2 regions of the Geobacillus stearothermophilus ATCC 12980 genome follow, and region 2 is predicted to be linked to the other one. Evidence: a T-box and tRNA genes for the amino acid it is inferred to sense, from the RefSeq annotation. Region 2 holds a T-box; the other holds one or more tRNA genes.

Region 1 (15,486 bases), 850 kb from region 2:
TACACGTGGAATTCCGCTCTCCTCTCCTGCCCTCAAGTCCCCCAGTTTCCAATGACCCTCCACGGTTGAGCCGTGGGCTTTCACATCAGACTTAAGAGACCGCCTGCGCGCGCTTTACGCCCAATAATTCCGGACAACGCTCGCCCCCTACGTATTACCGCGGCTGCTGGCACGTAGTTAGCCGGGGCTTTCTCGTGAGGTACCGTCACCGCGCCGCCCTCTTCGAACGGCGCTCCTTCGTCCCTCACAACAGAGCTTTACGACCCGAAGGCCTTCTTCGCTCACGCGGCGTCGCTCCGTCAGGCTTTCGCCCATTGCGGAAGATTCCCTACTGCTGCCTCCCGTAGGAGTCTGGGCCGTGTCTCAGTCCCAGTGTGGCCGGTCACCCTCTCAGGCCGGCTACGCATCGTCGCCTTGGTGAGCCGTTACCTCACCAACTAGCTAATGCGCCGCGGGCCCATCCGCAAGTGACAGCCCAAAGGCCGCCTTTCAACCGAAGACCATGCGGTCTTCGGTGTTATCCGGTATTAGCTCCGGTTTCCCGGAGTTATCCCGGTCTTGCGGGCAGGTTGCCCACGTGTTACTCACCCGTCCGCCGCTGACCGAATCAAGGCAAGCCCCAATCCGGTCCGCTCGACTTGCATGTATTAGGCACGCCGCCAGCGTTCGTCCTGAGCCAGGATCAAACTCTCCAAAGAAAGTTGATTGGCTTTTGCTTCGGCCAATGCGGACCTCTGCTTTTCGTATTGTCCAGCTTCGGTCCGCCGCCGCTCGGGGTCAAATAACCTTCACCTTCCGGGTGCAAGCACCCTTGCAGGCGAAGAACATTTGCCCGTCGCGGCGACCCGCGAACCTCCGCTTTTCGTCGCGCTTCGTTTCGTTCAGTTTTCAAGGAACGATAATGGAGCCTATCGGGATCGAACCGATGACCTCCTGCGTGCAAAGCAGGCGCTCTCCCAGCTGAGCTAAGGCCCCATGCGGACGCTATCGGGAAGACAGGATTTGAACCTGCGACCCCATGGTCCCAAACCATGTGCTCTGCCAAGCTGAGCTACTTCCCGCTAACGCGCTCGAGAGGATTCGAACCCCTAACCTTCTGATCCGTAGTCAGATGCTCTATCCAATTGAGCTACGAGCGCAAGTGCCGAGGGCCGGACTCGAACCGGCACGGTAGTTACCTACCCCAGGATTTTAAGTCCTGTGCGTCTGCCAATTCCGCCACCCCGGCTAACAGGCAAATAAATGGAGCGGAAGACGGGACTCGAACCCGCGACCCCCACCTTGGCAAGGTGGTGTTCTACCACTGAACTACTTCCGCCCAAATCATTATGCGGGTGAAGGGACTCGAACCCCCACGCCCGTAAAGGGCACTAGACCCTGAATCTAGCGCGTCTGCCAATTCCGCCACACCCGCAAATATATAGTTGGTGGTGAGCCATGGAGGACTCGAACCTCCGACCCTCTGATTAAAAGTCAGATGCTCTACCTACTGAGCTAATGGCTCATAGTTGATCATAACACTCTACGTACTGATGAGCTCTACCTGCCTCTTCCTCTACTAGCTGTTTCAAGGAAGCTCAGTGCGCCGAGGCAACTCGCAGCGAACTCAAAGATGCAGCGCTCGTTACTGAGCTAATGGCTCATGGTATATAAATGGTGGAGGATGACGGGATCGAACCGCCGACCCCTTGCTTGTAAGGCAAGTGCTCTCCCAGCTGAGCTAATCCTCCACGCTGTTGCCTAGCGACGACCTACTCTCGCAGGGGCGCTGGCCCCAACTACCATCGGCGCTGGAGGGCTTAACTTCCGTGTTCGGGATGGGAACGGGTGTTTCCCCTCCGCTATCATCACTAGGCAGTCAACAGAACAGACAAGTTATATTATAACCAAATTTGTTTGCTTGTCAATATCCTTTTGTTCGTCATTATTGACGTCTCACGTGCTATCATAATATAACACACTGAAGAAAGCTTGTCAACTCATTTCGTTTTTTGTTTTGTTCTCAAAAACAACATTGCTCATTATATACATTCTATGACTAAAAGTCAATCGTCGAACGAAAATTATCGTTGGTACGTTTTATAGGCAAATGCGAGTGGTGTATGATGCAAATATGATTTGCCAAGACGATAGTAATGATCAACGATTTTCCGGTTTAGATCTTTCCATTTGTCTAGGACGGGCGGCAAATTGAGAAACTTTGCAACACTATAACTTCGTTCCTTTCGATTTCTCAAAAACCAAACGAATCCGTTGTTTTTCACCGGCCTTCTTAGGGGCTGGCAGCAGCCGGCTTTTTCTTGAATCGAGTTCTCATAACAAACTGTCCCCTGCCGTTGTTCGCAACAGGGGACGATCGTGGTTATTTATGGCGCATTTGCGGGAAGAGCAATACATCGCGAATAGACGGTGAATTGGTCAAAAGCATGACTAACCTGTCGACCCCGATCCCGAGTCCGCCCGTCGGCGGCATGCCGTATTCGAGCGCTTCGAGGAAATCTTCGTCCATTTCATGCGCTTCATCGTTTCCTTGTTCGCGCTCCTTCAGCTGCTCCTCAAACCGTTGACGCTGATCGATCGGGTCGTTTAGTTCCGTAAAGGCGTTCGCATGTTCGCGCCCGACGATGAACAGCTCAAACCGATCGGTAAAGCGCGGGTCGTCTGGGTTTTTCTTGGCTAATGGCGAGATTTCGACCGGGTGGCCGTAAATGAACGTCGGCTGGATCAGTTTATCCTCTACTTTTTGTTCAAAAAATTCATTGACGATATGGCCGAACGTCATGTGCGGCGCGACTTCGACACCGTGTTCTTTGGCCAGCTCCCGCGCCTCTTCGTCGCTCATCTGCCGCCAGAAATCGACGCCGACATATTCCTTGATCGCATCGACCATATGGAGGCGCCGCCATTCAGGCGTCAAGTCGACAAGATGTTCGCCGTACTGAATTTTTGTTGTGCCAAGCACTTCCGTGGCAATATGAGCGATCAAGTTCTCCGTTAATTTCATGATATCGCGGAAGTCGGCATACGCCTCGTACAATTCGAGCATCGTAAACTCCGGGTTATGGCGGGTGGAAATGCCTTCATTCCGGAAAACGCGCCCGATTTCATACACTTTTTCCAAGCCGCCGACGATGAGCCGTTTCAAATGCAGCTCGATGGCGATCCGCATATACAGCGTCATATCGAGCGCATTATGATGCGTAATGAACGGGCGCGCCGCCGCACCGCCTGCTACGGCGTGCATCATCGGTGTTTCGACTTCCAAGTAGCCATGGCTGTCAAGATAGCGGCGCATCGATTGAATAATGAGACTGCGGGTGATGAACGTCTTTTTGCTCTCCGGATTCATAATTAAATCGAGGTAGCGTTGGCGGTAGCGCTGCTCGATATCTTTTAAGCCGTGGTATTTTTCCGGCAGCGGACGCAGCGCTTTTGTTAAAAATTCATACGACGATACTTTGATCGAAAGTTCGCCGACCTTTGTTTTAAACATCGTGCCGCGCACGCCGACGATGTCGCCGAGGTCGGAGATTTTAAACAGCTCGTATTGCTGTTCGCCAACATCGTCTTGGCGGACGTAAATTTGAATTTGTCCCGTCACGTCCTGGATGTGAGCAAAGCCCGCTTTTCCCTTGCCTCTCTTTGTCATGATGCGGCCGGCGACGGCGACTTCGATTTGTTGCTCTTCGAGTTCCTCTTTTGACAAATCTCCATACAGTTCAAACAGCTCTTCCGCTTTATGCGTGCGCTCGAACCGTTTGCCAAACGGATCGACACCCAATTCCTCAATTTTTTTCAGCTTTTCCCTGCGGACGCGCAATTGGTCGTTCAATTCTTCATGGCTCATACCTCATTCACTCCATTTAGCGATTTTTTACGAAAAATACTGCCAGCACCCGCTGGCAGTCTTCCGCTGCACGAACGTCATCTCCGTTGTGTGAACTACCCGCCACCTACGCTTCGCTTAGAGGTGAAGGCTTCAAGCGACTTGTGCGTGTTCGCCGAACGGTAAGCCACACACCAGAACCCTTTACGCTTCCCTTCGTTCCGAAGGTGTCCGTTCTAGCCATATTCTATCCTATTCGTTGGCTAACGCCAACCAATATTCATCTCCCACTTACTCACTGGGTTACACCCTTCGCGTTCCTTGAGGTGGGAGACTTCTTTCGGAAATCCGTTAAACGGCTTCGGCGTTCGCCGCCCGGCTTTCCGCTTCTTCGGCGACTTGAAGCAAGAGCGCGGTCAATTCGTCCCGCGTCTCGCACTCGTTGATGGCGTTGCGGATTTTCGCCGCCCCGCGGATGCCTTTTAAATACCAAGCCGCGTGCTTGCGCATTTCTTTCACCGCAATATACTCGCCTTTAAGGGCGATCAGACGGTCCAAGTGCAACAGGCAGACATCGATTTTTTCCCTTGGGGTCGGTTCGGGAATGAGCTCCCCTGTTTCTAAATAGCGGACCGTGCGATAAATCATCCACGGGTTGCCGAGCGCCGCCCGCCCGATCATCACGCCGTCAACCCCAGTTTCTTCGAGCATCCGCTTGGCATCCTGCGGCGTTTTGACATCACCGTTTCCGATGACTGGAATGTTGACGGCCTCTTTGACTTGCTTAATGATGTCCCAATTCGCCTTCCCTTCATACATTTGCACCCTTGTCCGTCCATGGACGGCGACGGCTTTGCCGCCGGCGCGTTCGACCGCTTGGGCGTTTTCAACAGCGTAAATATGTTGGTCATCCCAACCGATTCGCATCTTGACCGTGACGGGTTTTTCGACGGCGTCGACAATGGCGGCGACGACATCGTAAATTTTGTTCGGGTCGAGGAGCCATTTCGCTCCGGCATCGCAATTCGTAATTTTCGGCACTGGGCAGCCCATGTTGATGTCGATAATATCGGCATTTGTATTTTTGTCGACAAATTTCGCTGCTTTGACAAGTGTTTCCTTTTCACCGCCGAAAATTTGCAAGCTGAGCGGCTTTTCGCGTTCGTCGATATAGAGCATATTTAACGTCTTTTCATTGTTGTATACGATTCCTTTATCGCTCACCATCTCTGCGCATACAAGACCGGCGCCGAACTCCTTTACGGTCAGGCGGAAAGCCGAATTGCACACGCCTGCCATCGGCGCAAGGACGACACGGTTTTGAATTTCCACATCACCAATGCGAAACATAAAAACGCCTCCTTTCTACCTGTTTGATTCGAAATTTGGCGGTGCCAGCTCCTCAACCGATACGTTCAGCCGCTCGGCGATCTGTCCGACAAGCGTGTCGGACGGCATCCGGTTCCCCCGTTCAATTTCGCCGAGAATCGAAACGGAAATGCCGAGTTCCTTGGCCAACTTTTCTTGTGTATATCCTTTCAGCTTTCGAAAAGCGCGAATACGTCTTCCCCATCTTTCTGCTTCCATACACGAACTCCTTTTTTGTCGGGTAGTCGGTCAATAATGTCTGCTAACGGTTCCGAAACGTTCGGTATTGTCAAATGGGAATTGATCTCGAGCAATGGGATTAAAACAAACGCCCGCTCCGCCATGCGCGGATGCGGAATGACAAGTCGCTCTGTCTCAATATTTTCATGATTGTACAACAAAATGTCAAGGTCTAACGTGCGCGGCCCCCAGCGAGTTTCCCTTTTCCTGCCAAATTCCTGTTCGATTTGTTGCGTCACGTCAAACAAAGCAAATGGCGACAAAGCGGTCGCCACCTCAATCACCATGTTTAAAAACTTGTCTTGGTTGACGTAACCGACCGGGTCGGTTTCATAGATGGACGAACCCGATGTGACAAAAATTCCCTTATGGCGATGAAGCGCCGCGACGGCTGAACGCAAATAGTACGCACGATCTCCAAGGTTGGAACCTAAAGCAATATACGCAATGTTTTCCACCTTACCGCCCCCTGTAGATTTCAACGGCGACATGCTGATAATGGCCGCGAATGGGCGGATTCGGCTTGATTACTTTCACCGTGCACCGCTGAACGGCGGGGAAAGCGGCAAGCAGCTCATCCGCGATCGCCTCGGCAACCGCTTCGATCAAGGCGAGCGTCCTCTCTTCCACGATCGTCCGACAGCGCTCGTATACTTCCGCATAGTTCACCGTATGCTCGAGACGGTCGCTCCGGCCGGCTGGACGCAAGTCGAGCTCAAGGGCCACATCGACCAAAAACCGCTGGCCGAGGACGTTTTCTTCTCGGAGCACTCCGTGATAACCGTAAAATTCCATACCTTGAATATAAATTTTATCGATGGCCGCTCTCTCCTTTCCCGAGCATCGCATCCATCATTTTCGCCATGCGGGCGATCGGCAATACGTCATGGACGCGGACGATATGCGCCCCCTTCACGATGCCAAGGCAAACTGTTGCCCCCGTTCCTTCGACCCGCTCCTCAACCGGCACATCGAGCACATGGCCGATAAACCGTTTGCGCGATGTGCCAAGCAAAAGTGGGTATCCCAAAGCAGCAAACTCATCGAGACGCCGCATCACTTCCAGGTTATGTTCAACCGTTTTGGCAAATCCGATCCCCGGATCTACAATAATGTTTTCCTCTTTTACTCCCGCCTGTTTGACAATACGGATGCTCTCCTTCAAGTCGGCGATCATGTCGGAAATGAGATCGCGGTATGCCATATCGTGACGGTTGTGCATTAAAATGATCGGCACTCCGTACGAAGCGGCGACGTGGGCCATATCCGGATCGGCTTTGGCGCCCCAAACGTCGTTGATGATATGCGCTCCCGCTTCAATGGCCTGCCTTGCGACCTCGGCTTTATACGTGTCGACGGAAATCGGCACGTCCACCGCATCGGCGATCGCTTTGACTGCCGGAATGACGCGCCGTAGCTCTTCATCAAGCGGCACTGGATCCGCCCCCGGACGAGTTGATTCACCGCCGATGTCAATGATGTCGGCTCCTTCCGCCACGAGCCGTTTCGCATGCTCGACCGCTTTTTCCACTTCATAAAACCGGCCGCCGTCGGAAAACGAGTCAGGCGTCACATTGACAATGCCCATGATCAACGTTTTTTGGCGCAAATCCAGCTCATGCCCGCGGCATTTTAATACAAAGGAACGCGTCATCGTTGCCATCATTCGTTCATCCTTTCTTTCAGTTCGTTCCTCGTCCATAATGTATCGGTAAAGCGGCGGTAATGATGTTGCAGCGCACAGGTCACCGGGCCATGTTTTCCGCTATAAGAGCGGCGGCCGATGCAGTGAAGCGGCACAATTTCCTGCAGTGAATTCGTAATAAAGACCTCATCAGCCTCCTGCAAATGGGACAGGGGATACGCTCCCTCTTTAATCGGGATATGAAGCCGTTCGAGCAAGGCGATGACGAACTGCCTCGTAACGCCGTTTAATATGCCGACAGACGGCGCCGGGGTGTAGACAACGCCGTCCTTGACCCAAAAAATATTCGAAACGATTCCCTCGGCTACTTGCCCGTCCCGATTTAAAAAAATGCCTTCCACATCCACACGGCGGCCAAGCTCCCACTTTCCAATTATATTGTTTAAATAATGATGCGATTTTAACCGTTCATCGCCTTCAGGGCTGTTCCGCCTCGTTGTTAAAACGACCCCTTCTTTCCCTTCTGGAGGGGCGGATGGCGGCAGCGGCTTCATATAGACGATCACCGTTGGATGGCTATACTGCTCCATCGACAAGCCAAGACCGCCAACCCCAGCCGAGACGTTGAAACGTACATAGGCGTCCTGAAGACCATTGGCCCTGAGCAACCGCTCGATGATCCCGAGCGCCTCCGCACGGCTTACCTGCTTTTGGATGCGCAACTCGGAAAGCCCGCGATTTAGCCGCGCTAAATGATCGTCAAGCAAAAACGGATGTCCCTCATACGTGCGGAACGTCTCAAACAAGCCGATCCCGTATAAAAAACCGTGGTCAAACGCCGAAACCCTCGCCTCCTCATACGGGACAATCTCCCCATTGACATACACATACATATGCCCATCACGCCTTTTTGTACGTATCAATAAAATTTTTCAGCAGCTGCATCCCATGGCTGGTCATAATCGACTCCGGGTGGAACTGCACTCCTTCGATTGGCAATGTTTTATGGCGAATGGCCATCACTTCGTCTTCGTCCGTCCAAGCCGACACGATGAAACAGTCTGGAAGCGTCTCTTTCTCAACGATAAGGGAATGGTAGCGCGTCGCTGTAAACGGGCTTGGCACGCCGCGGAAAATCGTTTCCCCGTCATGGTAAACGGACGACGTTTTCCCGTGCATCAGCCTTGGGGCACGGATGACGCGGCCGCCAAACGCCTGGGCGATCGCCTGATGGCCGAGGCAGACGCCAAAAATCGGGATGCGGCCGGCGAAGCGATCGATAACGGCCAAGCTGATTCCCGCCTCATTCGGTGTACATGGGCCGGGGGAAATCATGATAAAATCGGGATGAAGCTGCTCAATCTCGTCCACCGTAATTTCGTCGTTCCGCTTTACGAACAGCTCTTCGCCTAAAACCCCTAAATATTGCACCAAATTGTACGTAAACGAATCATAGTTATCGATCATGACGATCATCCTTCTCACCTCATGCTCTGAAATAAAGTCTCTGCTTCGCTCAGCTCTTTCGCTTTCCAGAGGGCAGCGGCTTTTTTCAAACATTCTTTGTACTCGTGCTCCGGGTTGGAATCGATGACAATGCCTGCGCCTGCTTGCACATGGGCCAGCCCGTTTTTCACAACCATCGTGCGGATGGCGATGTTTAGCTCCATATTCCCTTGAAAATCGATCCAGCCGATCGAACCGGTGTACAAACCGCGGCGAACCGGCTCCAATTCTTCGATGATTTCCATCGTCCGCACTTTCGGAGCGCCGGTGATCGTTCCGCCGGGAAACATCGCACGAATAACAGAAAACGCATCATGTTCCGGAGCCATGATGCCGGATACGTGGGAAACAATATGCATCACATGCGAATACTTTTCCACCGTCATCCACTCATCGACACGCACCGTCCCATAGACACAGACACGCCCAAGGTCATTCCGCTCAAGATCAACGAGCATGGCGTGCTCGGCCCGCTCTTTTTCGCTGGCTAGCAGTTGGCGGGCGATTTGCCCGTCTTCCGCTTCCGTGCGTCCGCGCGAGCGGGTTCCGGCTATCGGGCGTGTTTCCAGCCGTTCTCCCTGCTTGCGGACGAGCAGCTCCGGCGAACCGCTGACAATTTGACATTCAGGGGTATGCACATACGCCATGTACGGCGACGGGTTAATGGTCCGCAGTTGTTTGTACACAGCGAACGGGTGGGTCAACAGCGGACGGGACTGGCGCACCGACAAATTAACTTGGAACACATCGCCCGCTGCAATATAATGTTGAACGCGGCGGACCGCTTCCATAAACTGCTCCTTTGTCATGGAAACCGATGGACAAGCCGATGAGACAACGGGCGGCCAAACCGGCGGGCTGCTTCGCTCTTCAAGCCACAGCCGTTCATACATCTCCAACCGCCGCTCCGCTTCTCCTTCTTCCCCTTCATCTGCATAAGCGAGCAAATGAAGGCGATCGGTTTGATGATCGTAAATCGCCACATCGTCAAATACAAAAAACTGCATAGACGGCAGCTGCAAATCATCTACAGCCAGCGATGGAAGCCGTTCGATATAACGAGCGGCGTCATAGCTGATATAGCCGACCAACCCGCCTTGGCACGGGAGCGGCTCCCCCTCCCCCGGCGCCACACGTTGTGAAAACCATTGCTGCAGCAACTCGAGCGGTGGCCCGTTCAGCACCGTTTCTTTTCCACGATAGATAATGGACAGCTGATGCCCGGCGGCACGAATGATCCCGCTCGGATTGAGGCCGATGATGCTGTATCTTCCCCCTTGTCCGCTCTCCAGCAACACGTGGTGCCGCCGGCCGTATGCCAGTTGCTCATACTGATAAAACCAATCCCGCCCGCTGTAATGAATGGTCCGCTTCAGCCGCCTTCGTCTTTGTTTCATCACAGCCAACCCCTTTACGACGCTCATCATTATCCTTATTGTACAATGAGTCGGCGCTCATATCACCCATAAACATAAAAAAGTTCGACAGGGTCACCCCTGCCGAAAGTAAAGCTGCTTAGTCTTCGAATTGGTAAAGCGGCGTGCTCAAATAGCGCTCCCCATTACTCGGGATGATGGCAAGCACTTTTTTTCCTTTGCCGAGCTCTTTCGCCACCTTCAACGCCGCATGAATGGCAGCGCCGGACGAAATGCCGCCAAGGATGCCTTCTTCGCGGGCGGCGCGGCGGGCAGCCGCAAACGCTTCGTCGGTTGTGACGGTAATGACTTCATCGTAAATGCTTGTATCCAAAATATCTGGGATAAATCCGGCTCCGATTCCTTGAATTTTATGCGGGCCCGGTTTGCCGCCCGACAAGACCGGCGAATCAGCCGGCTCAACCGCATAAATTTTAATGTTTGGATACGCTTCACGCAACACTTTGCCGGCGCCTGTGATCGTTCCGCCCGTCCCGATGCCGGCCACAAACGCATCAAGCTGGTCGCCCATTTGTTCGACGATTTCTTTGCCCGTTGTCAAACGATGAATTTCCGGGTTGGCTTCGTTTTTGAATTGCTGCGGCATAAAATAGCCATGCTCGCGAGCGAGCTCTTCCGCTTTTTCGATCGCACCACGCATTCCTTGAGCGCCCGGCGTGAGCACCAGCTCAGCTCCATACGCCCGCAACAGGTTGCGGCGCTCTAAGCTCATCGTATCCGGCATGACCAACACTGCTTTGTATCCTTTCGCCGCCGCGACCATTGCCAGCCCGATTCCGGTGTTGCCGCTTGTCGGTTCGACGATCGTATCGCCTGGCTTCAGTTTTCCTTCTTTTTCCGCCGCCTCAATCATCGCCAATGCAATCCGGTCTTTGACGCTGCTGCCCGGGTTCATGAACTCCAATTTTACATAAACATCAGCGCTGTCCTCATCGACGATACGATTTAGTTTCACGGCTGGTGTATCGCCGATCAGTTCCGTTACAGAATTGACTGTGCGTGCCATGGTTCCACCCCTAATCCCGATTAATTTTATCGAATTTATCTCCAATGTATCAGCTATTAGTGAAATTGTCAATCATTTTCGCGTTTTCACCGTTTTTCGGCAAGTTGCTTCAGCTGTTCGAGCTCTTCTTTCGCAAAATGGTATGTTTCATTGCAAAAATGGCACGACGCTTCCGCCTGCCCTTCCTTGTCGATGATATCTTGAATCTCCCCTGGCCCCAGGCTGATGAGCGCATCCGCGATCCGCTCGCGCGAACAGCGGCAGACAAATGACACCGGCATCGTCTCCAACACCCGGACGCCGCCGCCTAATTGTTCCAATATTTGCTCCGGTGTTAGGCCGTTTTCAATCATGCGCGACACAGGCGGAATTTGTTTCAACCGCTCCTCAATGCGGCTGATCGTTTGTTCTTCCGTTCCAGGCATCAATTGAATGATAAACCCTCCCGCGGCCCGGATCGTGTAATCGGGGTTGACGAGCACGCCGACGCCGACGGACGACGGGATTTGCTCGGAAGAAGCGAAATAATAAGTGAAATCCTCACCGAGCTCCCCCGAGATGATCGGCACTTGACCGGTGAAAAAGTCGCGCAGCCCGAGGTCTTTGACGACCGTCAGCATCCCGTTTTTGCCGACCGCCCGCGCGACATCGAGTTTCCCGTGTTCATTCAGCTCGAAATGCACGTGCGGATTGGTCACATAGCCGCGCACTTCCCCTTTGGCATTGCTGTCGATTAAAATCGTGCCGATCGGCCCGCCGCCATCAATTTTGATGGTCAACGTTTCATCCCCTTTTAACATTGCTCCCATCATAACGCCGGCCGTCAGCGCCCGTCCGAGCGCCGCCGAGGCGGTCGGCCACGTTTGATGGCGGCGCTGCGCTTCCGCCACCGTCTCCGTCGTCCTTGCCGCATACGCCCTCACCTGTCCGTCATAGGCGAGCGCTTTGACTAAGTAATCTCCCATCTTCACCAAACCCTTCATCCTTTTTTCTCGGTGTTTTTCTCGTACAACAATTTTAAGCCTGTCAGCGTCAAAAACGGATCCACGACATCGATCACGTCCGATTCGCCGGCAATGAGAGGCGCAAGGCCGCCAGTGGCGATGACTTTCGGCGGAACTTTGCTTTTCGCCTTCATGCGCGACACGATGCCTTCCACTTGTCCAACATATCCGTATAAAATGCCGGCCTGCATGGCGCTGACTGTATTTTTGCCGATGATATCGTCCGGACGGGCGATTTCAATGCGCGGCAATTTTGCTGCCCGCGCAAACAGCGCCTCCGTCGAAATCATAATTCCCGGGGCAATAGCCCCTCCCATATATTGTTTATGTTCGTTAATATAACAATACGTGGTCGCCGTGCCAAAATCGACAATAATGAGCGGGCTGCCGTACAAATGGATGCCCGCGACCGCATTGACGATCCGGTCGGCGCCCACTTCGCGCGGATTATCGTATTTAATGTCCAGCCCGGTTTTAATGCCCGGTCCGACAACGAGCGGCTTTACGTGGAAATATTTTAAGCACATGCGTTCAAGGGCAAACATAATCGGCGGCACAACCGAAGAAATGATGATGCCGCGGATGTCGGAAAACTGCAAGCCGACATGGCTCAAGAGCGCCTTGATGGTCATGCCATACTCGTCTTCCGTTTTCGCCCGGCTCGTCTCGATGCGCCAATGGTGTTTTAATTCATCGCCGTCATAAACCCCCAACACGGTATTGGTGTTGCCGACGTCCAACACAAAAATCATGGCCTCATTCCCCACTTTTCTTCAATAAGTTCCTTTCTCTATCATATCATACTTGATTTTCCCGCGGAAAAAACAGCGCCAACCTACGGGGCCGCGGCTAAAAAAAAGATGCCTCTGAATAGAGACATCGATTACTCCTCTTTCTTTTGAATATTGATTTTCACGTCGATGTCGCCCTTGCCTGCTTCATCGCGGCCTTTGCGGTCGGGCGGCAGCGTGCCGTGCTCAAATAAATGTTTAATTTGTTCCGCATCAAGCGTTTCGACTTCCAACAGCGTTGTGGCGATTAGATCCAGTTTGTCACGGTGCTGCGTTAAAATCTGCTTCGCCTTTTCGTAGCACTCTTTAATGATGCGCTGGATTTCCAAGTCAATTTCGTAAGCAATTTTATCGCTGTAATTTTGCTCATTATGCAAGTCGCGTCCTAAAAACACTTGCCCGCTCGGTTGGCCGAATTGCAGCGGACCAAGCTTTTCGCTCATGCCGAACTCCGTCACCATCCGGCGCGCGATGTTTGTCGCCCGCTGAAAATCGTTGTGGGCCCCCGTGCTCACTTCGTTGAACACGATTTCCTCGGCGACGCGCCCGCCGAGCAGGCCGGTGATTTTATCCATTAATTCGGCTTTCGTCATAAAGTACCGGTCTTCTTTCGGCAGCATGACCGCATAGCCTCCGGCTTGGCCGCGCGGAACGATCGTCACTTTATGCACCATTTCCGCGTCGGCAAGCACCATGCCGATGACCGTATGCCCAGCTTCGTGAAACGCGACGATCCGCCGCTCTTTTTCCGAAATGACGCGGCTTTTTTTCGCCGGTCCGGCAATGACGCGGTCGGTCGCCTCGTCGATGTCGCTCATGTCGATTTTCTTTTTGTTGCGGCGCGCTGCAACGAGCGCCGCTTCGTTCAACAAGTTTTCCAAATCGGCGCCGGAAAATCCCGGCGTGCGCATGGCGATCGCCTTCAAATCAACCGACTCATCGAGCGGCTTGTTGCGGGCATGCACGCGCAACACCGCTTCGCGCCCTTTCACATCCGGCCGGTCGACGGTAATCTGCCGGTCGAAGCGGCCCGGGCGCAACAGCGCCGGGTCTAAAATGTCCGGCCGGTTTGTTGCCGCAATAATAATGATGCCTTCATTGCCGTTAAAACCGTCCATTTCCACAAGCAGCTGGTTGAGCGTCTGCTCCCTCTCATCGTGGCCGCCGCCAAGGCCGGCGCCGCGCTGGCGGCCGACGGCGTCAATCTCGTCGATGAAAATGATGCACGGTGCGTTCTTTTTCGCTGTTTCAAACAAGTCGCGCACGCGCGAAGCGCCAACCCCAACGAACATTTCTACGAAATCCGACCCGCTGATCGAGAAAAACGGCACGCCCGCTTCCCCGGCAACCGCGCGCGCCAACAACGTTTTCCCGGTCCCCGGCGGCCCGACAAGCAACACCCCTTTTGGAATGCGGGCGCCGAGTTCGGCGAATTTGCGCGGATCTTTCAAAAACTCAACAATTTCCACGAGCTCTTCTTTTTCCTCGTCCGCTCCAGCCACATCGCGAAAACGGACCTTCCGCTTGTCATCCGTATACAGCCGCGCCCGGCTTTTGCCGAAATTCATCACCCGGCTGCCGCCGCCCTGTGCCTGGTTCAAAAGGAAGAAGAACAAAATAAAAATAATAACAAATGGGATGATGGAAGTGAAAAACGTCACCCATCCGCTCGTTTCATCCGCAGGCACAACTTCCACCCGCGTCCGCGCCGCCGCCGCATCGATGCGGTCAAGCACTTTGTCACTGTTCATGATGTAGGTGGAAAAGTACTGCCCTTCGCTATATGTTTTCAACTGGCCTTTGATTTCATATACGCCGCGCTCCGGCTTAATGGAAAACGACTCAACGTCCCCGTTTTCCAGATGAGTGATAAACGCATCGTACGTCATCGGCTCAGTTCGCTGGTTCGTGCCGTTAAAAAAGCTGACGACGCCGATCACGACGAGGAAAATCAGCAAATAAAAGATGGTGTTGCGGAAAATCCGGTTCATTTCTTGCCTCCTCCCATATGAAACACACTATACTCAATACTAGCATAGAAATTTGCTTAAATACAAACAATTCGGCCGGTGCACGACAATCGCTTCACTTTTGGTACACTTCTGGCTTTAAGACGCCGATAAACGGGAGGTTGCGGTATTTTTCAGCATAATCGAGGCCATAGCCGACAACGAATTCGTCGGGGACGGTAAATCCAGTGTAATCAGCCTGAATATCCGCCTTCCGGCCCGACGGCTTGTCAAGGAGGGTGACGATTTTAATCGAATTCGCTTTCCGGTAGCGGAACAAATCCACCAAATAACTGAGCGTCAATCCGCTGTCGATAATGTCTTCAATGATCAAAATGTCGCGGCCCTCAACCGATGTATTTAAGTCTTTGACAATTTTCACTTCACCGGATGAAACAGTCGCATTGCCGTAGCTTGACACATCCATAAAATCCATTTCCAAGTATGTATCGATATGTTTGAGCAAATCGGCCATAAACGGCATCGCCCCTTTGAGGACGCCGACGGCGAGCGGAAAACGCCCCTCATACTCTTTCGTCAACAAGCCGCCGAGTTCTTTGACTTTCGCCTGAATTTCCTCCTCAGTGATCAACACTTTTTGAATATCGTCTTTCATTCCCATCTTTTTTCCTCCTAGCTGTTCATCGCCTCATAA
Region 2 (15,486 bases):
ACGGAGCGGATGGAAAAGGGCTCGTGTTGTTGTCCAAAGGCACGCTCGATATCGCCCGCATCAATGAATTTCAAGACTCAAGTGAAATCCCGAACTTAAAAGGGTATTTTTATACGGACAGCAGCGCGACGATTTATGTTGTCGGGTCGTATTTGTACATTGAAGGCGGGTTGTTCGCCCGCGGGAACGGAGCGGCTGCTCCGGATACAGACATCAACGGGCTCGTCATCAACGCCTTTCGCGGCCGGATCGAGCCGAAAGACGGTGAGCCGTGGAACTTCATTCCAAGCTCTGACATGCGACAATCTCGTCTGATCGTCAAATACAATCCACGGGTGTTAGTCGAACAAGGAACAGGATTGCCATTTGTCAATCAAATCTCACTCGTCGCCGACCGGCTTGAAGTTGAGTGAACGAAGACGGCTAAATTCCCTCTCTCATCCTCTCGATCCCCTGGACAAACGAAAAAAAAGCGGATCTCCAATTCAGGAGGCCGCTTTTTTCATCATTACCAACGCCCACCGTTGCTGCCGCTTCCCCCCTCATCTTCACGCGGTTGGACAAAGACCCACACTGAGGCTTGAATTGGCCTGCCATCCGGCGTTCTCGCATTGGCGGTCGCCGTCACAACCGCGTAGCCGACATCCACTGCTTCCAAATACCATCGTCCATTTTCTTGGACGACGTCGACAAATCGGAAGTCAGACGATGTCACAGAGCGGAGCGTTTTATCCGTCGCATTTTCCGGGATAAAGCGGAGCTGCTCCGCCACTTCGAGCCGATCGCCCGGATTCATATAGATCACCGGGTTGCGGAAAGCCATGCCTGTGAGCGCTACGTACGGATCAATCACACGGATGGACGCCGTCGCAGAGGCATTCCCGCCGTCTGTAGAGCGCACGGTGATGGCAACCGTCCCTGGTTTCAGCGCTGTTACAACTCCATTTTGCACAACAGCCACGGCATTATCGCTTGACGACCATACTAGTGTTTTGTTCGTCGCATCGCTCGGTACAATCGTCACCGGAATGGTCTGCACATCTCCGACGTTCATCGTCGTTTGATATGAACCAAACTTCAGCTCGGTGATCAGCTTCGTATACGCAAACACCGCGCTCCCTATTCCCATTCCTCTCGTCAATCCTCCTGACGACTGCACGTTCACTGTGTACGATCCATCGTTTGAGATCGGAATTTCATACGGAGAACTGAGCGCCGTCCAAGCGGACGCCACGCCATTGCGCACAATCTGATACTGATACGACACCCCTTCACCGGCCACCGGTCCCATCAATTTGACGGTAGGCGCCTCGTACGTCATCGCTCCATTCGCCACTGTGCCTTTTGATGTTGTCACCAAAAGATGCGGCTTAATATACACAGGCACCGTTTGGCCATTGCTGTAGGTGACAAGCAACACGCCGTCATCAGTTGGGTCATATTGAAGCGCCTTGACAGGGAGCTGCAGCAATCCATACGAGTTAGGATGTTTGCTCGTTCCAATTAGAGAGGAAGAAGCGCTGAACGTTTGCCATTTGCTGATTAGCCCACTCTCATCGCCTTCATAGTAAAAGTTCAGAAAATCATCTAAACGAACCCTCATGCCGATCCGTTCTGCCGGCAGCGAAAGCGTCGACGTCCTCACCCCATAGCGGCTGTCGGCGAACGTCACAACGGCAGGGGGCAATTGGACATTGCTCATGGCAAAATCCGCCTGCATCACCCACTGCGCTGAGAGCGTCAGCTTATTCAATTGGCTGTATTCGAACGTCTGGTCGGCAAACGACCATTGTGCGTAACGCTTCCCATTTTCCTCGTACGTCACCACTTTGCCATCGGGGACGACAGAGATGCCGTCAGGAAGCTCCTGAACGATTTTTACATTGCTGATCGTCCCTGTCGCATTGCCGACATACCCGACAAGCGACAGCGAATACGTGGCCCGGAAGCGGTTGTCGTCGCCATCGGTTGCCCCCCGTTTGATTAAGCTTGTGACATCATTGGTCAGCCCTTGCAGCTTCACCGTTCCAGTAAACGACGGCGGCGCTTCGTCTTTGACCGTGACGGTCACCGTTTTCGTCACAGCCGGCTGTGGTTGGCCATACACATCGCGATACGTCAGTTCAGCAGTGAACGTATATGTCCCTTTTGCTTTAAATGACACGGGAATCGGAATCGTCACCGGCGCCGGAGTGCCTTGACCAACTTGGTATGGGATGGAAAACGAAATATACGCGTTTGCTTCGTTTCATCCAGCCATACTTGGCCGTTTTCCTCAATGGTGACATTGCCGCCGAATGACGAAAGCGGGATGCGCACCGTGCCTGTAAGCGCCGGCGTCGTAGCGAGCTGGGAAAAGCGCTGGAACAAAGAGGCCAAATTTTGCACCGTTCCTTGCCGCGCTTCGCCGCCGGCAGTCGCTGAAAGCGACAGTAAATAGTCCATATCGACTTCATCATTGTCGCCGAAGCCGATTGGGTAAAGGGTGATATTGTTCATCCCGAGCGTTTTTGCCACCGCTGTGGCATCGGCTCGGATTTTTCCTTCAATGCTGCTGTAAGTGAACGAATAGCCGTTATCCCAAGACACCCGCCATCTATTAACATAATCTTGGCCGTCGCTGTAAAATCGGCGAGAATATCCTTGGTTGTCGGTAAAACGGATACCGGCAGTCCGTCCATCGCTGTACAATTCGTATGTGACCGAAAGAGAATCGGTTACTCTATTCCCTGTATAGGAATATCCACCCCCAAAATTCTGCTTGACCTCCCGATACGTAATCGTATCGACTGCATTCAACACCGTCGGCATGCCATCCGTTAAGAAAATGATATACTTTTTCCTCGTTGGATCCGTGAAATACGATTTAGCAAGAGACAAAGCAGCCGAATAGTTCGTTCCGCCGCTGGCGGTCAAGCTGTTGCCGGTATTGAGAATGGCGTCGAGCTGGCTTGCTACATCCGAATATTTTCCGAATGGAACGACGCTGGCCTGCTGGATTCCGTCGGAAAATGGGATGAGCGCGAAACGGTCATTTCCATTGTAATTCGACTTAAAGTAATTAACAGCCGTCTCCAAAGCCGATTTTGCGCTTTGCAGCTTCGTCATCGTCATCGATCGCGACACGTCCATGACAAACACGACGTCGATTGGAGGGCGGATGATTCCTGAAACAGCGCCTTGTGGAATGAGCGTCACATCGAGCCGTCCTTCGGCATTGCCGTTCGGCGGCTTGGCGTATTCCGGCTGTGAAAACGAAAGGGAAAAATCCAATTTCGCCGTGCTCGCCTCCATTTGCCTCGTATATTGATAAGGCGTCTGTGGGAACGAAAAATACACATCCTGATCGGCATACACAACACCTGCTTTCATCGGCCATAGGCTTGCCATCAGCCAAAACAACATTCCCCATAAAAGCCAGCCGCGCCACCGCTTCATGCGCCTCCCCCCCCCCCCGCGCCAAAAGAACTATCTTTCTTCCATTATATCAATCCTTTTCATCGCTTGGCATTATTTTTTTAAACGTTTTCGCACTTCAGATATAAAGTAAAGCGATCCTGTAATGAGCATCAACTCATCACTTCCCATTTGTTTTTTCTTTTCCCCGATCCAGCCGATCCAATCACCTGTCACCGCTTTCTGCGGATGGGACGAAAGGTCCGCCAACTGTTCCGCCGCCGCCGCGCGCGGAAAGTCAAACGTGGTAAACGTGATCGTATCTGCAAGCTCATCAAGCTGCCGAATCATCCGCTCCAGCGGCTTGTCGGTCAGCGCGGCGAACAAGACATGGACGCGTTTGTCAGGATAATGGGCGCGCACCGTCTCCACGAGCGAGCGAATCCCAGCTTCGTTATGGGCGCCGTCAAGGATGATGAGTGGACTATCACTCACCCGCTCAAACCGGCCGGGCCAAGCGGCTGTGGCCAGTCCATCGGCGATATGCTCCGGATCGATCAAAAACGAATAGCCAAGGCGCAACAATTCTGCCGCCATCACCGCCACCGCCGCGTTTTCGACTTGATGGGCGCCGGGCATTTGAATGCGCAAATCGCGGTATTCGGCAAACGGCGTGACAAGCGAAAACTGCTCCCCTTCCACCGTCGCCTGCCGGTCGGAAACGGTGAAATCGACGCCGAGACGATATGTTTTCGCCTTCCGCTCCGCCGCCGTTTTGGCGATCACTTCCCACGCCTCCGGTTCCTTCACCGCCGTCACAAGCGGTACGCCCGATTTGATGATTCCGGCTTTCTCCGCGGCGATTTGCCCAAGCGTATCGCCTAAAATGTTCATATGATCGTAGCTGACGTTTGTAATGACAGAAACGAGCGGATAAATGATGTTAGTTGAGTCCAAGCGGCCGCCAAGCCCGACTTCGACGAGCACGATGTCTTGAATGTTCTGTTTTCCAAAATAATACAGCATCATCGACGTGATCACTTCAAACTCGGTCGGTCCGCCAAACTCTGTTTGTTCCAACTCATCGGCAAGCGGCTGAATGACTCGCACGAGCTCGACGATCTCTTGATCGGAAATCGGTTCGCCGTTGATGCTGATTCGTTCGTTAAACTGCTCGACATACGGCGAGGTGAACGTGCCGACCGAATAGCCCGCCGCCTGCAAAATCGAGCGCAAATAGGCGACCGTTGACCCTTTGCCGTTCGTTCCCCCGATATGGACGGCGCGGACGCGGCGTTCCGGGTGGCCGAGTTGTTCCATCATCCATTCCATCCGTTTCAATCCCGGTTTCATGCCGAGCCGCAGCCGCCCGTGAATCCAAGCGACTGCTTCTTCATACGTTCGAACCATGTTCATCGTCCTCCTTTTTCCATTGGTGTCTTGCCGCCCCCTGCCGGCTTCATGCGGCAGATGCGCCACACATCGAGAAGCGTGGCGAAAGCGAGTATATGTTGACAACAAACCTCTTCTCAGAATATGCCAACCTTCCATCATGATCCATCGAAAAAGACGAATCCACAGGAAAGCGGATTCGTCTTCATCATAATCAACCGCAAGATCGTTTGTCTACCGTTTGAGCTCGGCGAGGCGCGCCTTGACGGCTTCGCGTTTTTCGATGTAATCTTGCCGCTTGCGCCGCTCTTCTTCGACGACATGAGCCGGCGCTTTCGCCAAAAAGCCTTCATTCGCCAGTTTCTTTTCGACGCGCTCGACTTCTTTGTTCCATTTGTCAAGCTCTTTTTCAAGCCGCTTAATTTCTTCCTCAATATTGATCAATCCTTCAAGAGGCATGATGAGCTCGGCGCCGGTGACGACCGCCGTCATCGCTTTGTCCGGCGCGGGAACGTTTGTATCAATCAAGAGCTCGCTCGGGTTGCAGAACCGCTCAAGATAGGCGCGGTTTTTCAAAAGCGCGGCCCGCACGTGCTCGTCTTTTGTCTTAATATAGAGCGCAATCGGCTTGCTCGGCGGCGTGTTTACTTCGGCGCGGACGTTGCGGACGGCGCGGATGATGTCCACAAGCATCCGCATTTCTTCCGCGGCTTCTTCGTTCGACAGCTCAGGGCGCACTTGCGGCCACGGAGCGACGGTGATCGATTCGCCTTCATGCGGCAAGTTTTGCCAAATTTCCTCGGTAATGAACGGCATAAACGGGTGAAGCAGGCGCATCGTGTTGTCGAGCACATACGCCAACACGGAGCGCGTCGTCTTTTTCGCCGCTTCGTCGTCACCGTAAAGCGGCAATTTCGCCATTTCAATGTACCAGTCGCACAAGTCGTCCCAAATAAAGTTGTACAGCGTACGCCCCGCTTCGCCGAATTCGTATTTCTCAGCGAGCTTCGTCACCGTCTCGATCGTTTCGTTGAGACGCGTTAAAATCCAATGGTCGGCGACCGTTTTTTCGCCGCTCAAATCAAGCTCCTCGTACGTCATGCCGCCCATGTTCATCAAGGCAAAGCGCGAGGCGTTCCAAATTTTGTTAGCAAAATTCCACGTCGCTTCGACTTTTTCTGTGCTGAAGCGCAAGTCTTGCCCCGGCGAGCTGCCGGTCGCCAAGAAGTAACGGAGCGCATCGGCGCCGTACTGGTCGATCACATCCATCGGATCGACGCCGTTGCCGAGCGACTTGCTCATTTTCCGCCCTTGGGCGTCGCGGACGAGGCCGTGGATGAGCACGTCTTTGAACGGACGCTTTCCGGTGAATTCAAGCCCTTGAAAAATCATGCGCGACACCCAGAAGAAAATGATGTCATAACCGGTGACCAGCACATCGGTCGGGTAGTAGCGCTTGTAATCCGGCGAGTCGGTATCCGGCCAGCCCATTGTCGAGAACGGCCAGAGCGCCGAGCTGAACCATGTGTCGAGCACATCTGGGTCTTGTTCCCAGTTTTCGATGTCTTTCGGCGGTTCATGGTCGACGTAAATTTCACCCGTCTCTTTATGGTACCATGCCGGGATGCGATGCCCCCACCAAAGCTGGCGTGAAATGCACCAGTCGCGGATGTTTTCAAGCCAATGCAAATACGTTTTTTCAAACCGTTCCGGCACGAACTGCACTTTGCCGTCGGTTTGCTGGAGCTTGATGGCGGCTTCGGCGAGCGGCTTCATTTTCACAAACCATTGCGTCGACAAATACGGTTCAATAACTGCGCCGCTTCGTTCGCTATGACCGACTGAGTGCACGTGCTCCTCGATTTTAAAGAGGACGCCTTGTTCTTGCAAATCGCGGACGATCTGCTTCCGGCATTCAAACCGGTCAAGCCCCTGGTATTGCATGGCGTTTTCATTCATCGTGCCGTCTTCGTTCATGACGAGAATGCGCGGCAAGTTGTGGCGATTGCCGATTTCAAAGTCGTTCGGGTCGTGCGCCGGCGTAATTTTGACCGCCCCAGAGCCGAATTCCATATCGACGTACTCATCGGCGATGATCGGAATTTCGCGGCCGACGATCGGCAGTTTCACCATTTTGCCGATCAAGTGCTTGTACCGCTCGTCATCCGGATGCACGGCAACGGCCGTGTCACCGAGCATCGTCTCCGGACGGGTCGTCGCCACTTCGATGAAGCCGGAGCCGTCGGCGAGCGGATAGCGCATATGGTAGAGCGCGCCTTTCACTTCTTTATAAACAACCTCAATGTCCGACAACGCGGTTTTCGTCACCGGATCCCAGTTGATGATGTATTCGCCGCGGTAAATGAGCCCTTTCCGGTAGAGCGAGACGAACACTTCGCGCACCGCTTTGGAAAGCCCTTCGTCAAGCGTAAACCGCTCGCGCGTGTAATCAAGCCCAAGCCCTAACTTCGCCCATTGACTGCGAATATGGCCGGCGTATTCTTCCTTCCACTTCCACGTTTCTTCTAAAAATTTTTCCCGGCCTAAATCGTAGCGCGACAGCCCTTGCTGGCGCAATTTTTCCTCGACTTTCGCCTGGGTGGCGATGCCGGCGTGATCCATTCCCGGAAGCCACAAAACGTCATACCCTTGCATCCGCTTCATGCGCGTAATGATGTCTTGCAGCGTCGTATCCCACGCATGCCCTAAGTGCAATTTGCCGGTGACGTTGGGCGGCGGGATGACGATCGTAAACGGTCGTTTGTTCGGATCACCGGTCGCTTCAAAAAATTTTCCTTTCAGCCACCATTCGTAGCGCCCGGCTTCAACGGCGCGATGATCGTATTTGGGTGGCATCGACACTTCGTGCTGTGCCATGTTTCATTTCCCTCCTTCAACATGATGGACAATGCGGCGACGGCGGCTTCCCACTAAGCAATGCCGCGCAGCCGGCAAGCAAAAAAGCCCCTTTCATCCGAAAAGGACGAAAGGAGCTGCTTTCGCGGTACCACCTTTTTTCTTAAGCCTAGAAGGCTGGTGATGAAGAGAACCGCAACACGGCCAACCCACCGGTGAAACATCGGCTGGCGAGCCCACAATCAGTTTAGTTGACCGGCCTTCTAGAAGCTTAAGCGCTTCATTGGCATAACGGCATGATGCCGGCTTCCTCTACTCGGCAGCAGCGCCTTTCAAAGAAGCAGCTCAAGGGCGACCTTCCAGCAGCCGTCATCCTAGGAAATCTCGCAGCTTCTGATTTCCCTCTCTGCAGGCGCGGACCGCTGTACTCCTCCCCGTCTTCGCTTTTGTCGTCATGATTCGATTATTATACTACCATTGTCCATCATCTTTGCCAAGTTTTTATTTATTTATTCCATCCGTGTGCATTTGGTGACAAACCACCGCACGTTTCATATTGTATAGTAAACCGGAGAAGGAGGGAACACCGATGCGGCGATTCAACCCGTATTCATGGCCGCCTTGGCTTCGGCAAGTGCGCGCCGTCTGCGCCCAAGTGATCATCCCGCTCACCATTTTTCAAGCGATCCGCACCATTTTTCTGCCAACGACGTTTGATGTCATTTTATTGGCCATCTTCGTTTTCATTGCCGTGGCGCTCCATTTGGAATGGATTTAGTGCGACGCCGTTTTGTTGGGCTGGATTCAAAATCCATTTAACCATTGCTGCTTTCATCCGCCGGCTGTTCATTATCCATCGCCTCTTCCTGCTGCGCGGCGTCGCGTTGGACAAGATGCATGACAACGGCCTCCATGTTTTTGAACGCCCAGTAACAACGTTGCAGCGCGGTCACATATTCCCGTTCGTTCCGCTCGTTCCGCGAAGCGGCCTCATACCGCTCCAAACAGCGGACAAACCCACGCGGCTCCGCCAAATGGCTGTATAAAAACGCCCGCTCCCCGTCGGACAGCGGCAGCTCCTTCTCGTACTCCCCCATCCCTTCAAGCCACTCGCGCCCAAGCGGCGGCATTGTCTGTACGTGAAAACGGAGCGCGGCGATCACATCAAAGAGCGGCGAATTCCAATGCGCCCGCTCCCAACTGATCCAATACGGCGGGAGATGGTGGGAGAGGCGCGCTTTGCCGTGCACCCAGGCGATGCGCCATTGCTTCGTCTCTTTGAGCGTCTCTTCCCACACATCGAGCCGTTCTTCAGCGAACGAGTACGCGCGCATCACCTCATGAAAATAGGTGCAGCATTGGAGCTGAAACGGAGACATGTACCACGCCGCTTCGTACCGCTCAATCCGTTCTTCCCAAACCATCCGCGCCCGTTGCCATTCGTCCTTTTTTTGCTTTCGGTACGCCGCCGCCTCTTCCTCACTCACCTCGATCGTACGGACGGTGGCGCGATGGAGGCGGGCGAGCTCGCGAAAAAAGGCGTCCACCGCATCCTTCTCCACCTTTGATTCGCCGTCATGCCATGCTTGCAAATAATAAAGGCGCCTGCCTTCTGTGGCAAACAGCGACCGCCGCCGCGTCAGGTAAAGCGGGAGACAATGGGGGCCGCCATGCTGAAGAGACTGCCAAACGGCGGCGGCTTCTTGCTCGCTTTCAAGCGGCTTTAAGGCGAAAACACCGCGGTTCGTGTATACTTTGACGGCTTTGCCTCGCTGCTCCATGCGCTCTGGACGAAGACCGTACTGGGCGAGCACAGCCTCATATCGGTCAGCCTGTGCGGCCATTTGTTACGCCCCCTTATCGGCAAAAGAAACGGAAAGCGTTCCTTTCATGAGAAAGGACGGCTTCCCGCCATGGCCGGAATATAGAGCAGCTGCCCCTCGTGCACGTCATCTGGGCCTTCCAAATCGTTGGCGCGCAAAAGCTGCGAGACGGTCACATCATACCGTTCGGCAATCTTGTCCAATGAATCTCCTTGCTGGACGATGCAAATTTTCAGTTTCGTAAACTCTTTCTCCTCGCTTTTCGCAAACAGTTTCGTCAAGTAAAGCGCATTTTCGCTTTTTGTTTTCGTTTCTTCTTCCTCAACCGCCTTTTTCGCCGCCCCGATCGATACCTTCGCCTCAGTTGGCGGCAGCAGCGAAGCGATGTCTTCCTCCGTCTGTGCGCTGACCTCCTTCGTTTCCGTCTCAAGCGGCAAAAACGGCTCTTTGGCCTCCTCTTCTTCCTCAGCCTCCGTTTCTTCATGACGCATGGCGGCCGGCTCCATGACGGAAACGGTCGTTTCGTCGGCGGCAAAAACCGGCTGTTCATCCGCCTCATCGGTGAGATCATCCGCGGAAGCAAACGCTTCCTTACCGGCCGCTTCCTTGCGGGCGATTGATTCAAACGGGGCAAACAGCGGCTCATCGTCCTCCTCATCGTCCGGCAAATCATCGTCAAGCGGCGCTTCACTGATGCCGCTGATCGAAATGTCGGCAGTGATCAGCAATCTCCCGTTTTCATCCAAATCATAATCAAACGATTCAACCGTCACGTACACATCCTCAAGGGAACGAATGCGGTTTTTTGGAATCGTAATATCGATTGGAAAGCGGTGCGACAGTTCGCTGATCCCGTCTTCGCGCACCGAAATGTGCTGAATGAACCGATAACCAGCCAGCTCAAACACATCGTCATCCGCTTCAGCCTGCCCTTCGCCCGCTTGGTGGAATTCGCCGCTCAACTCAAGCGCGCCGCGGATCGTAATATATTGGTCGTACTCATCGACGGAAATGACCGGATCAAGAGAAATGGATAAAAACTCGGCGACTTCCTGTCCTCTTTTAAACCAGACCGATTCTTCCAATGAAAAACGCAAATACGATTGCTCCAACCGGGCCTCCTCCTTCCGTCCCTTCGGCAAATAATTTCTATGACATTATCCATTGTATGAACGGAAACGAGGCGGTATGATAAAAAATTGGGCTGCCGACGGTCGGCAGCCCCTTTCCTTATCCGCGCAGACGGGCAAACACCCGCTCAGCAGCGGCAATCGTATATTCAATATCATCATCACTGTGCGCCGTCGACAAAAACAGCCCTTCAAATTGCGACGGCGGCAGGAAAATGCCTTCATTCGCCATTTCCCGATAATAGGCGGCAAACAGCTCCAAGTCGGACGTTTTCGCTGTCTCGTAGTTGACCACCGGCTCGTTCGTGAAGAAAAAGCCAATCATCGACCCAGCGCGGTTGATCGTATGCGGGATATCGTATTTCTCTGCTGCCTGATGAAGCCCATCCGCAAGGCGCGCCGCTTTGCGGCCAAGCTCTTCGTACGTTTCCGGCGTCAGCTGGCGGAGCGTCTCGTACCCGGCCGTCATGGCGAGCGGATTGCCGGAGAGCGTGCCGGCTTGGTACACCGGCCCGCTCGGCGCGACAAGCTCCATGATCTCGGCTTTGCCCCCGTACGCCCCAACCGGCAAGCCGCCGCCGATCACTTTGCCAAGGCACGTCAAATCCGGCTCAATGCCATAATACCCTTGGGCGCAGTGGTAATCGACGCGGAACCCGGTCATGACCTCGTCGAAAATCAATAAGGCTCCGTATTGTTTCGTCACCTCGCGTAGCCCTTCCAAAAAGCCAGGCACTGGTGGAACGACGCCCATATTGCCGGCGACCGGTTCGACGATCACCGCGGCGATGTCTTCGCCAAACCGCTCAAACGCATAGCGGACGCTGTCCAAATCGTTGTACGGCACCGTGATGGTATGCTGGGCGACCGATTCCGGCACGCCCGGGCTGTCCGGCAGGCCGAGCGTCGCCACGCCGGAGCCGGCTTTAATGAGCAGCGAATCGCCGTGGCCGTGGTAGCTGCCTTCAAATTTGATAATTTTGTTGCGCTTCGTGTAGCCGCGCGCTAAGCGGAGGGCGCTCATCGTCGCCTCCGTACCGGAGTTGACCATCCGCACGATTTCCACCGACGGCACCCGCTCAATCACGAGCTTGGCGAGCTCATTTTCAAGCAATGTCGGAGCGCCAAAGCTTGTGCCTTGTTCCGCCACGCGCTTCAACGCTTCCACGACCTGCGGGTTGGCATGCCCTAAAATGAGCGGACCCCATGACAGTACGTAATCAATGTACTCATTGCCGTCAATATCGTAAATTTTCGCTCCTTGGCCGCGCGCCATGAAAATCGGCGTCATCCCGACCGACTTGAAGGCGCGCACCGGGCTGTTCACCCCTCCCGGCATCAATTTCACCGCTTCTTCGTAAGCGGTTTTTGACCGTTCGTAGCTTCGCATGCTTCCGCCCTCCTCTCTATTCAGCCAGCCAGCGGGCGACATCTTTGGCAAAATACGTAATGATCAAATCCGCGCCCGCCCGTTTCATCCCTGTCAACATTTCCATGACGACCGACTTCTCATCGATCCAGCCGTTTTGCGCCGCCGCTTTGACCATCGCATACTCGCCGCTCACGTTATAGGCGACAAGCGGAAGCGGAAAACGGTTTTTGACGTCGCGGATAATATCCATGTAGGCAAGCGCTGGCTTCACCATCAAGAAATCAGCGCCTTCTTTGACATCCGACTCCGCCTCGCGAAACGCCTCAAGGCGGTTGGCCGGATCCATTTGGTACGTCTTCCGGTCGCCAAACTGCGGCGCGCTGTCGGCGGCATCACGGAACGGGCCGTAAAATGCCGAAGCGTATTTGATTGCATACGACATGATCGGCACATACTCAAACCCTGCTTCATCAAGCCCACGGCGAATGGCGGCGACAAAGCCGTCCATCATGTTCGACGGCGCGATGATGTCGGCGCCGGCTTGCGCTTGGCTCACCGCCGTTTTGGTGAGGAGCTCGAGCGACGGGTCGTTCAGCACGCGCTCGTTTTCGACGACGCCGCAATGGCCGTGGCTCGTATATTCACATAAACACGTATCCGCAATGACGACTAGATCTTTGTGTTCAGCTTTGATTTGGCGGATCGCCCGCTGAACAATCCCTGTTTCGCAATACGCCTGCGAACCGACTTCATCTTTTTCATTCGGCACACCAAACACCATGACGGCGGGAATGCCAAGCTTGGCGATGTCGTCCACTTCCTCAGATAAACGGTCAAGCGATAAATGGTAAACCCCTGGCATCGACGGCACTTCCCGCTTAATGCCGCTTCCCTCGACCACAAACAGCGGATAAATGAGATCCTCGACGCGAAGATGCGTCTCACGCACCATCGCCCGAATCACAGCCGTTTGCCGCAAACGGCGATGGCGGTCAAATGACAGTGCCATTCATCGTCCCTCCATGGAAAAATATTGTTCCATCGCTTTGATTATACCATCCGTGGTGTAATCCGTCGGACAAATATGGACCGGAATGCCCGCCCGCTCGGCCGCTTCTTTCGTCACCGGTCCGATGCAGGCGACCGCAACACCGGAAAGAAGGGCATCCACTTCTTTGTCGAGAAGGCGGACAAGGCTGTCGACCGCCGACGGGCTCATCAAGGTGACCGCATCAAGCTCCCGCCGGCGCAGCAGCGACAACAACCGCTCCCGGCCGTTTTCATCAGGCTCGGTCTCATACACCGTGAGCTCGTCGACCGCGGCGCCGGCGTTTCGCAACGCCTCAGGTAAGGTCGGGCGCGCCAAATTGCCTTTGACAAACAGCACCCGGTCGCCTTGTTTGACGCGCGGCATGAGCAAGTCAGCCAGCCGTTCAGCGGTGTAATCATCCGGCACAAGCGCCGGGGAAAGACCATGCTCGGCGAGCGCGGCCGCCGTCTTCCGCCCGACGACGGCGACATTCGGCAGCGGCCGCGGCAACGAAACGTGCGGAAAAAAGAAGCGGACGGCGTTCGCGCTTGTGAAAACGAGCCAACGGTATTCGCCAAGCCGCTCAACCATAGAAGCGATTTCTTCCGGCGCCGCCGGTCGGATGGCAATGAGCGGGATCTCGACCGGCACGGCGCCGACAGCGCGCAGCTTGGCAGAAAACGATGCCGCCTGCTCTTTGCCGCGCGTCACGAGCACCGTTTTGCCGGCGAGCGCGCTGTGTGTCATGATTGGCTCAACTCCTGTTTCACCCGCTCGATGAGCGCTTTCGCCCCTTGTTCGATCAAGACAGCAGCCGCCTGTCGGCCGACCGCTTCCGGATCGGCGCCAGTGACGATTTCTTTATACATTTCTTTGCCATCCGGGGAGGCGACAAGCGCGGTAAGACGCACCGTCCCCTCCTTCACTTCCGCATAGCCGGCAATCGGCACTTGACAGCCTCCTTCCATTTGCTGCAAAAAGGCGCGCTCCGCCCGAACAGCCCGCTCGGTTTGCTCGTCGTTTAACCGGCTGAGCCATTGGCGCAATTCGTCATCATCCTCCCGGCATTCGACCGCCAGCGCCCCTTGGCCGACCGCCGGAACACAGACATCAAAAGGAAGATAGTCGCTGATGACGTCATCGCCCCAACCCATGCGCGCAAGACCCGCCGCCGCTAACACGATCGCATCGTACTCTTCGCTTTCGAGCTTCGCCAACCTTGTGTCAATATTGCCGCGAATCCATTTGATCGTCAAATCCGGGCGATAGGCAAGCAGCTGCGCCGAACGGCGCAAGCTGCTCGTGCCAATGACCGACCCAGGCGGCAAGTCGGAGAGCATCCGGTTTCCTTTGCTGACAAGCACATCGCGTGCATCTTCGCGGCGCGGAACCGCACCGATCACTAAACCTTCGGGCAGCACAGCCGGCATATCTTTCATGCTATGGACCGCCATATCGATGCCGCCGGCGAGCAATTCATGCTCAATCTCTTTCACAAACAACCCTTTGCCCCCGACTTTCGAGAGCGTAACATCAAGCACCCGATCTCCTTTCGTGACGATTTCTTTCACTTCAAACGTAAACGGCGCCCCAAGCTGTTTCAATTCGTTGATCACCCACTTCGTCTGGGTCAAGGCAAGCTTGCTGCGCCGCGAGCCAACGACAATGTTCCGCATCTCGTTCCACCTCGATTACGAATACCAGAAATGAAATTTTGACAAACTACCAAACAAGAAAAAGTTGACAAGCAAAAATAAAAACGAACCGATATTCCATAGCGCGATCGCCTTCCCTTGCATCTGCCGGACGGCTCGCTTGTAAAAATAGACGCCATAGACGAGAAGAACGACAAACGACCCAAGCACTTTCGCATCATACCAATGGAAATGGCCGATTTGAATATACGCCCAAATCACGCCAAGAATGAGCCCTAATAACAACATAGGCAAGCCGAGCGCGTTTAAAACATACGACAAACAATCAAGCCGCGACAAATCCGCCATGCGCCAAAGGCGCGCCCCCCACTTTTTCTTTTTCAGCAAACTGTACTGCAACATGTAAAGCACCGAAAACAGAAACGACAGCGTAAACGCCGCATACGCTCCGAGCGAAAGGGTGATGTGGATGATCAGCAGCTCCGAGACGAGCCGCTCCGCAACAGCCGGCGACTGCGAAGACGGTGCAAACGTATGAATGGCCAAAATAAAAAAAGCAAGCACGTTCGTAAAAAAGACGATGAAATCGACGCGCAGCAGCCGATTGATGACGAGCGACAGCGTAATGAGCAGCCAAGCGTAAAAATAAAGCCCTTCCGACATCGTTAAAATCGGAAAGCGCTTCGTCTCCATGATGCGAGAAACAAACGTCACTGTCTGCAAAAGCCACACAATAGAAAGCAACCAGAAGGCGATGTCGTTCGCCTTCCGGTTTTGTTGCAAAAAATCGATGAAATAGAATAGGATCGAAGCGATGTAAAGCAAAATGGAC

The links. A T-box is a leader RNA that pairs with one kind of tRNA and senses whether it is charged. The one in region 2 lies ahead of QSJ10_RS11240 (valine--tRNA ligase), so its partner is inferred to be a tRNA-Val.
Region 1: it has a tRNA-Val gene. The T-box ahead of QSJ10_RS11240 (valine--tRNA ligase) is inferred to sense a tRNA for this amino acid. The anticodon was not compared.

Annotation. Positions count from the first base shown of each region.
Region 1 covers NZ_CP128494.1:74,753-90,238, reverse strand. Annotated here, with positions in the region: rRNA gene QSJ10_RS00485 (16S ribosomal RNA) at 1-698, opposite strand, end outside; tRNA gene QSJ10_RS00480 (tRNA-Ala) at 903-975, opposite strand; tRNA gene QSJ10_RS00475 (tRNA-Pro) at 988-1,061, opposite strand; tRNA gene QSJ10_RS00470 (tRNA-Arg) at 1,066-1,139, opposite strand; tRNA gene QSJ10_RS00465 (tRNA-Leu) at 1,143-1,228, opposite strand; tRNA gene QSJ10_RS00460 (tRNA-Gly) at 1,244-1,318, opposite strand; tRNA gene QSJ10_RS00455 (tRNA-Leu) at 1,330-1,414, opposite strand; tRNA gene QSJ10_RS00450 (tRNA-Lys) at 1,429-1,504, opposite strand; tRNA gene QSJ10_RS00445 (tRNA-Val) at 1,655-1,730, opposite strand; rRNA gene rrf (5S ribosomal RNA) at 1,739-1,855, opposite strand; gene lysS (lysine--tRNA ligase) at 2,363-3,847, opposite strand; gene dusB (tRNA dihydrouridine synthase DusB) at 4,178-5,176, opposite strand; gene QSJ10_RS00425 (helix-turn-helix domain-containing protein) at 5,192-5,413, opposite strand; gene folK (2-amino-4-hydroxy-6-hydroxymethyldihydropteridine diphosphokinase) at 5,365-5,892, opposite strand; gene folB (dihydroneopterin aldolase) at 5,894-6,253, opposite strand; gene folP (dihydropteroate synthase) at 6,246-7,100, opposite strand; gene pabC (aminodeoxychorismate lyase) at 7,097-7,972, opposite strand; gene pabA (aminodeoxychorismate/anthranilate synthase component II) at 7,980-8,555, opposite strand; gene pabB (aminodeoxychorismate synthase, component I) at 8,561-9,982, opposite strand; gene cysK (cysteine synthase A) at 10,101-11,027, opposite strand; gene hslO (Hsp33 family molecular chaperone HslO) at 11,114-11,992, opposite strand; gene QSJ10_RS00380 (type III pantothenate kinase) at 12,007-12,783, opposite strand; gene ftsH (ATP-dependent zinc metalloprotease FtsH) at 12,915-14,813, opposite strand; gene hpt (hypoxanthine phosphoribosyltransferase) at 14,908-15,453, opposite strand; gene tilS (tRNA lysidine(34) synthetase TilS) at 15,465-15,486, opposite strand, start outside.
Region 2 covers NZ_CP128494.1:2,059,991-2,075,476, forward strand. Annotated here, with positions in the region: gene QSJ10_RS11220 (hypothetical protein) at 1-413, shown strand, start outside; partial or broken gene QSJ10_RS15590 (VWA domain-containing protein) at 509-3,438, opposite strand; gene QSJ10_RS11235 (bifunctional folylpolyglutamate synthase/dihydrofolate synthase) at 3,511-4,806, opposite strand; gene QSJ10_RS11240 (valine--tRNA ligase) at 5,023-7,665, opposite strand; T-box leader at 7,765-8,094, opposite strand; gene QSJ10_RS11245 (YszA family small membrane protein) at 8,234-8,422, shown strand; gene ysxE (spore coat protein YsxE) at 8,460-9,488, opposite strand; gene spoVID (stage VI sporulation protein D) at 9,533-10,579, opposite strand; gene hemL (glutamate-1-semialdehyde 2,1-aminomutase) at 10,698-11,987, opposite strand; gene hemB (porphobilinogen synthase) at 12,004-12,978, opposite strand; gene QSJ10_RS11270 (uroporphyrinogen-III synthase) at 12,979-13,746, opposite strand; gene hemC (hydroxymethylbilane synthase) at 13,743-14,675, opposite strand; gene QSJ10_RS11280 (cytochrome C assembly family protein) at 14,691-15,486, opposite strand, start outside.